DNA from 2 places in the Streptomyces sp. NPDC127038 genome. Region 2 is predicted to be linked to the other one. Evidence: riboswitches for the same ligand, from Rfam matches in the RefSeq annotation. Region 2 holds a riboswitch; the other holds the start of a gene.
The links. Region 2 has a riboswitch for glycine ahead of gcvT (glycine cleavage system aminomethyltransferase GcvT). Riboswitches for the same ligand answer to the same signal wherever they lie in the genome.
Positions count from the first base shown of each region.

Region 1 (3,399 bases), on a different contig from region 2:
TGGACATCCACGACCGGGTCCGGGTGGAGCTCGAGGTGCAGCGGCTCGCGGACCGGTGTGTGCGGCGGCTGCGCGGGGCGGGTCTTTCGGGCCGGACCATCGTGCTGAAGGTGCGCAGGTACGACTTCTCGACGCTGACCCGGTCGGAGACGCTCAGGGGGCCGACGGACGATCCCGGTGTCGTCCGGGAGGCCGCCGCCCGGCTGCTGGAGGGCGTGGACACCACGGGTGGCGTCCGGCTGCTGGGGGTCGGGGTCTCCGGGCTCGCCGACTACACCCAGGAGGACCTGTTCGCCCAGGCGCAGGCGGCCGCCGCCGTGGGGGAGCCCGATGCCGAGGAGGACACCGCGGACGAGCCGGGCGAGACGGCCCCCGCGGGGGAGGCGGTGCCGGTGGAACGGCGGTGGCCCTCCGGGCACGACGTGCGGCACACCGAGTTCGGGCACGGCTGGGTGCAGGGGAGCGGACTGGGGCGGGTCACCGTGCGGTTCGAGACGCCCTACTCCGAGCCCGGCCGGGTACGGACGTTCCGCACGGACGACCCGGCGCTGGAACCGGCCGACCCGCTGCCCCTGGTCAAACGAAGACCCGAGCCCGCGGACGCGTCGGCGCCGGCCTCCGGACCGTTGGCGTCGGCCGCCGGGACAGCTGACACCGGCCGTTGAAGGCGCGACCGGGACACGGGGTCCCGGGCCGGGGCAGCAGGTTCCGGGGCCGTCGGCGCCGGAGGACCGTCGTCGGAGACCGGAGTCGGGGTCGGACCCCGGGGCGGCCGCTCAGGCGTCCTCCGGGCCCGCCACCCGGCCGAAGTCGCGGTCCGGCGGCGGAGGGGACGCCACGTCGAGGCCGTAGTGGTGGTAGAGCTGGAGCTCCTGCTCGGGCGAGAGATGGCGCCCGACACCGAAGTCGGGGGCGTCCTTGATCAGCGCCCGGTCGAAGGGGATGCGCAGGGTCCCTTCGATGATCTCGCTGGGCTCCAGGGGAACGAACGCGTCCCTGCTGAACAGCCCCGTGCGTATGGCCGCCCACTCCGGGACGCCCGTCGCGTCGTCGAGGTAGACCTCGTCGATCGTGCCGATCTTGGTGCCGTTGCTGTCGAACGCCTTGCGGCCGATCAGGTTGCGCGGATCGATGTCGGTCTGCACGGTCCCTCCAGTGGTCGCAAACTCATCCGTAAGTACTACAAAAGAGCACATCTGTGAAGGCGGCCACTCGAAGGCTGTCGTCTTGTCCTCGCTGGTAGGCTGGCAAGTGGCTGCTGATCCCGTGCGGGAGAGTCCTCCGGATTTCGTCGGAGGCGCCGAAGGAGCAACTCCTCCCCGGAATCTCTCAGGCTCACGTACCGCACGGACGAGGTCACTCTGGAAAGCAGGGCGGGTGCCGATGGCCCCCGCCCTCACCGACGGTGAAAGCCGGGTCGTCCACGGGACCATCCGGTGAAACTCTCAGGTTGAGATGACAGAGGGGGAGGCCGTCGGGGTACCCGTGCCGGGGTGCCCCTCGAAGGTCGCGTCAGACCAGGAGGCCTCCGCCATGACCGCCCCTCGCATTCCGCTCTCCGAGCTCGAACAGGGCATTCCCTTCGAGCAGCGTCACATCGGACCCGACCCCGAAGCACGGGCCAAGATGCTCGCGCAGGTCGGCTACGGCTCGCTGGACGAGCTGACCGCCGCCGCGGTGCCGGATGTGATCAAGAACGCCGAGGCTCTGAAGCTGCCGGCCGCCCGCACCGAGGCCGAGGTCCTGGCCGAGCTCCGCTCCCTCGCGGACCGCAACCAGGTGCTCGGTTCGATGATCGGCCTCGGCTACTACGGCACCTTCACGCCGCCGGTGATCCTGCGCAACGTCATGGAGAACCCGGCCTGGTACACCGCGTACACGCCGTACCAGCCGGAGATCTCGCAGGGCCGTCTGGAAGCGCTGCTGAACTTCCAGACCGTCGTGGCCGAGCTGACCGGGCTGCCGACCTCGGGCGCCTCCCTCCTCGACGAGGGCACCGCCGCCGCCGAGGCCATGGCGCTGTCCCGGCGCATGGGCAAGAACAAGAAGGGCCTCTTCCTGGTCGACGCGGACGCGCTGCCGCAGACCGTCGCGGTCATAGAGACCCGGGCCGAACCGACCGGTGTCGAGATCGTCGTCGCCGACCTCACCGACGGCATCCCGGCCGACCTCGCCGGGCGTGAGATCAACGGCGTGCTCGTCCAGTACCCGGGTGCCTCCGGCGCCGTACGCGACATCAAGCCGCTCGTCGACCAGGCCCACGAGCTGGGCGCCGTCGTCACCGTGGCGGCCGACCTGCTCGCCCTGACCCTGCTGACCTCGCCCGGTGAGCTCGGCGCGGACATCGCCGTCGGTACGACGCAGCGCTTCGGTGTGCCGATGGGCTTCGGCGGTCCGCACGCCGGTTACATGGCGGTCCGCGAGAACTTCGCGCGCAGCCTTCCCGGCCGCCTGGTCGGCGTGTCCGTGGACGCCGACGGGAACAAGGCGTACCGCCTCGCCCTCCAGACGCGTGAGCAGCACATCCGCCGCGAGAAGGCGACCAGCAACATCTGCACCGCCCAGGTGCTGCTCGCCGTCATGGCCGGCATGTACGCCGTCTACCACGGCCCCGAGGGCCTGCGGACCATCGCACGGCGTACCCATCGCTACGCCACGGTCCTGGCCGCGGGACTCACCGCCGGCGGTGTCGAGCTCGTGCACGGCGCGTACTTCGACACCCTCACCGTGCGGGTCCCGGGCCGCGCCGCCGAGATCGTCGCCGCCGCCCGCGAGAACGGCGTCAACCTCCACCTCGTCGACGCCGACCAGGTGTCGATCTCGTGCGACGAGACGACCACGCGCGAGCACCTGGCGGCCGTGTGGAGCGCGTTCGGTGTCGAGGGCGACGTCGAGGCGCTGGACGCGAGCGCCGAGGACACCCTGCCGGCCGCGCTGCTGCGCACCGACGCGTACCTGACGCACCCCGTGTTCCACGACCACCGCTCCGAGACGGCGATGCTGCGCTACCTGCGCAAGCTCTCCGACCGCGACTACGCGCTCGACCGCGGCATGATCCCGCTGGGCTCCTGCACCATGAAGCTCAACGCGACCACCGAGATGGAGCCGGTCACCTGGCCCGAGTTCGGGCAGCTGCACCCGTTCGCGCCCGCCGAGCAGGCGCAGGGCTACCTCACGCTGATCCACGAGCTGGAGGACCAGCTCGCCGAGGTCACCGGCTACGACAAGGTGTCGCTCCAGCCCAACGCCGGTTCGCAGGGCGAGCTGGCCGGTCTGCTGGCCGTCCGCGGCTACCACCGCGCCAACGGCGACGACCAGCGCACCGTCTGCCTCATCCCGTCCTCCGCGCACGGCACGAACGCCGCCAGCGCCGTGATGGCCGGCATGAAGGTCGTCGTG
Region 1 covers NZ_JBHXDQ010000100.1:9,826-13,224, forward strand. Annotated here, with positions in the region: gene ACFWI4_RS38945 (DNA polymerase IV) at 1-665, shown strand, start outside; gene ACFWI4_RS38950 (PRC-barrel domain-containing protein) at 777-1,145, opposite strand; glycine riboswitch at 1,260-1,355, shown strand; gene gcvP (aminomethyl-transferring glycine dehydrogenase) at 1,534-3,399, shown strand, end outside.
Region 1: linked by a shared signal. The riboswitch ahead of gcvP (aminomethyl-transferring glycine dehydrogenase) and the one ahead of gcvT (glycine cleavage system aminomethyltransferase GcvT) in region 2 are both predicted to bind glycine.

Region 2 (3,399 bases):
TCGCAGCCGCCGTAGTAGCGGCGGCCCGGGTAGCCCTCGGCGTACTTGTTGGTCAGGACCGAGCCCTGGGCCTCCATGACCGCGACCGGAGCGAAGTTCTCCGAGGCGATCATCTCCAGCGTGGACTGCTGGCGGTGCAGCTCGGCGTCGACGGCGGCGGCGACGTCCGGGTCGAGCTCGTGCAGAGGGGTGTTCATAAGCGACATGCGGGTGACTCCTCAGCCGGCCGTGAAGGCGGTGTACTCGTCGGCGGACATCAGGTCCTCGGGCTCGTCGGCGACGCGCACCTTGAACAGCCAACCGCCCTCGAAGGGAGCGGAGTTGACCAGGGCCGGGTCGTCCGCGACGTCCTGGTTGGCCTCGACGACCTCGCCGTTCACCGGGGAGTACAGGTCGCTGACCGACTTGGTCGACTCCAGCTCGCCGCAGGACTCGCCCGCGGTCACCGTGTCACCGACCTCCGGGAGCTGGGCGTAGACCACATCGCCGAGCGCGCTGGCCGCGAACTCGGTGATGCCGACCGTCGCGACGCCGTCCTCGGCGACGGACAGCCACTCGTGCTCCTTGCTGTAACGCAGCTGCTGGGGGTTGCTCATGGCCTGAATTCTCCTGTACGCGGTGGAGTGCTGATGGAGGGAAGCGTGGGTGACCGGGCGGATGTGCCCAGGGTCACGTCCGGGGGCCCGGCGAGGGGCACCCGTCAGGGCCGGCGCCGGCGGGCGTCCGTGTCGTGTCCGGTGCGGACCGGTGTCACTTCTGGCGCTTGTAGAACGGCAGCGCCACGACCTCGTACGGTTCGTGGCTGCCCCGGATGTCCACGCCCACACCGGCGGTGCCCGGCGCGGCGTGCGCGGCGTCGACGTAGGCCATGGCGATCGGCTTGCCCAGCGTGGGGGAGGGGGCGCCGGAGGTGATCTCGCCGATCACCTCGCCGCCGGAGACGACCGCGTAACCGGCGCGCGGCACCCGGCGTCCCTCGGCGATCAGGCCGACGAGGACCCGCGGCGGGTTCTGCTCGGCACGGGCGGCGGCCGCCTCCAGCGCCGAGCGCCCCACGAAGTCGCCGTCCTTCTCGAACTTCACGACCCGGCCGAGACCGGCGTCGAAGGGGGTCAGTGAGGTGGTCAGCTCGTGCCCGTACAGCGGCATGCCCGCCTCCAGGCGCAGCGTGTCGCGGCAGGAAAGACCGCAGGGCACGAGACCGGCGGGGGTGCCCGCGTCGGTGAGCGCCTGCCAGACCTTCTCGGCGTCGGCGGGGGCGACGAACAGCTCGAAGCCGTCCTCGCCGGTGTAGCCGGTGCGGGCGATCAGGGCCGGGACGCCGGCCACGGTGCCCGGCAGGCCCGCGTAGTACTTCAGGCCGTCGAGGTCGGCGTCGGTGACCGCCTTGAGGATGCCGGGGGACTCGGGGCCCTGCACGGCGATCAGCGCGTAGGCGTCACGGTCGTCGCGCACCACGGCGTCGAAACCGGCGGCGCGCTCGGTCAGCGCGTCCAGCACCACCTGGGCGTTGGAGGCGTTGGCGACGACCATGTAGTGAGAGGACCCGGCTTCGTGCTCGGCCAGGCGGTAGACGATCAGGTCGTCCAGGATGCCGCCGTCCTCCTGGCAGATCATGGTGTAGCGGGCGCGGCCGACGCCGACGGTGGCGATGTTGCCGACCAGCGCGTGGTTCAGGAGAGCCGCCGCCTGCGGTCCGGTGACGGTGATCTCGCCCATGTGGGAGAGGTCGAAGAGGCCGGCCTTCGTACGGACGGCGACGTGCTCGTCACGCTCCGAGCCGTAGCGCAGGGGCATGTCCCAGCCCGCGAAGTCGGTCATGGTCGCGCCGAGCGAACGGTGCAGGGCATCGAGCGCGGTGTGACGGGGTGCGTTGCTGCTCATCGGTCTGGCTCCCAAGGCATGACGGCGAGGTCGTTCCTCCCCATCTGTCATCGGAACCTGAGAGGTTCATCAGGACCCCTCGAAACGGTGGTCCCGACTTGCACCTTGGGTGGAGCCACGAAGCGCGGCCCGCTTTTCAGATGTGCCTCGCCCGCGCGGTAACGGGGCCTGAGAGATTCAAGGGAGGGACTTGCTCCTTCGGCGCCCGGGTACACGTACCCAGGACTCTCCCGCGCGGATTCAAGCGGCCGGTATGCAGTTGGCGCGGCCATCATCGCACGCGTTCCCCGATCACGGCAGCCCGCCATCTGTGACACGGCTGTGGCGGTCCGTGCACGGAAAGGAGAAGCGGCGGGCATTACCTTCTCTTTACACTCGGGGGAGAGGGAACTCCATGTCCGAGGAGATGGAGTCCACGTCCAAGGGGAGGACGGCCACGGTGGACAGGATCACGGCGTACGCGACGACCTCGGGTCTCGCCCTGCCCGAGCAGCCCGGCGCACCGGCCCGGCGGGCCCGCGGACGGCGTCCGGCGGCCGTCGTACGGGATCTGCGCGACCGGGTCGGGCACAGCCCGCACGGTCTGCGCTTCGGCGCCCGCGACCTCGTCGTGGTCACCGGACTGCCCGGCAGCGGCAAGTCGACGCTGATGCGGCGGGCGGTGCGGGGCCCGCGCGTCGACTCGCAGGACACCCGCGACCGCTGGGACGGCCGGATGGCCGGACTGCTGCCGTACGCGCTCTACCGGCCCCTGGTCCGCCTCGCGCACTACGCCGGTCTGCGCCGCGCCCTGCGCGCGGGCGGCGGACTCGTCGTGCACGACTGCGGTACGCAGGCATGGGTGCGCCGCTGGCTGGCCCGCGAGGCACGGCGCCGCGGCGGAGCGCTGCACCTGCTCCTGCTCGACGTCACCCCCGGCACCGCCCTGGAGGGCCAGCGCGAACGAGGCCGGGGCGTCTCGCGCTACGCCTTCGCCCGTCATCGCGGCGCTGCCGCCCGGCTGCTGCGCGCCGCCGAGCGGGGGGACCTGCCCGAGGGCTGCCGCTCGGCGGTGCTGATCGACCGGGACGCGGCGGACGTGCTGCGCAGGATCGACTTCGGCCGATGACGGGCGCCGGCGGCCCGTGGGCCCGTCCGGCGGACCGGGCCGAAGACGCGGGTCCGGGGGGCTCGCGCCGACCCGATCCGCCGGACAGGCCCTAACCTTTCCAGCCGGAACAGTGGTTCGAAGCGGACGGTAGACAGATGGACTTTCCGGTACAGGCGCACCCCCAGCCGCACGGCGGCTGGCCCGGCAACGAACTGGAGGAGGTGTTGTCCTCCTCCCTCGGTGTGCCCGCGGGGCCCTCGGCGGCCGCTCGTATCGTCGAAGTGCTCGCCCGCAGCTTCGTGTGGGTGCCGCTGCCCAACGGCGGGGGCCCGCAGAGCGGCGCGCTCGATCTGCCCACGATGGACATCGGGGGCCTGGTGTACGTGCCGGTCTTCAGCTCCGAGGAGCAGTTCCGCCAGGTCGTG
Region 2 covers NZ_JBHXDQ010000074.1:12,949-16,347, reverse strand. Annotated here, with positions in the region: gene glyA (serine hydroxymethyltransferase) at 1-206, opposite strand, end outside; gene gcvH (glycine cleavage system protein GcvH) at 219-596, opposite strand; gene gcvT (glycine cleavage system aminomethyltransferase GcvT) at 751-1,884, opposite strand; glycine riboswitch at 2,031-2,127, opposite strand; gene ACFWI4_RS34980 (AAA family ATPase) at 2,279-2,992, shown strand; gene ACFWI4_RS34975 (enhanced serine sensitivity protein SseB C-terminal domain-containing protein) at 3,130-3,399, shown strand, end outside.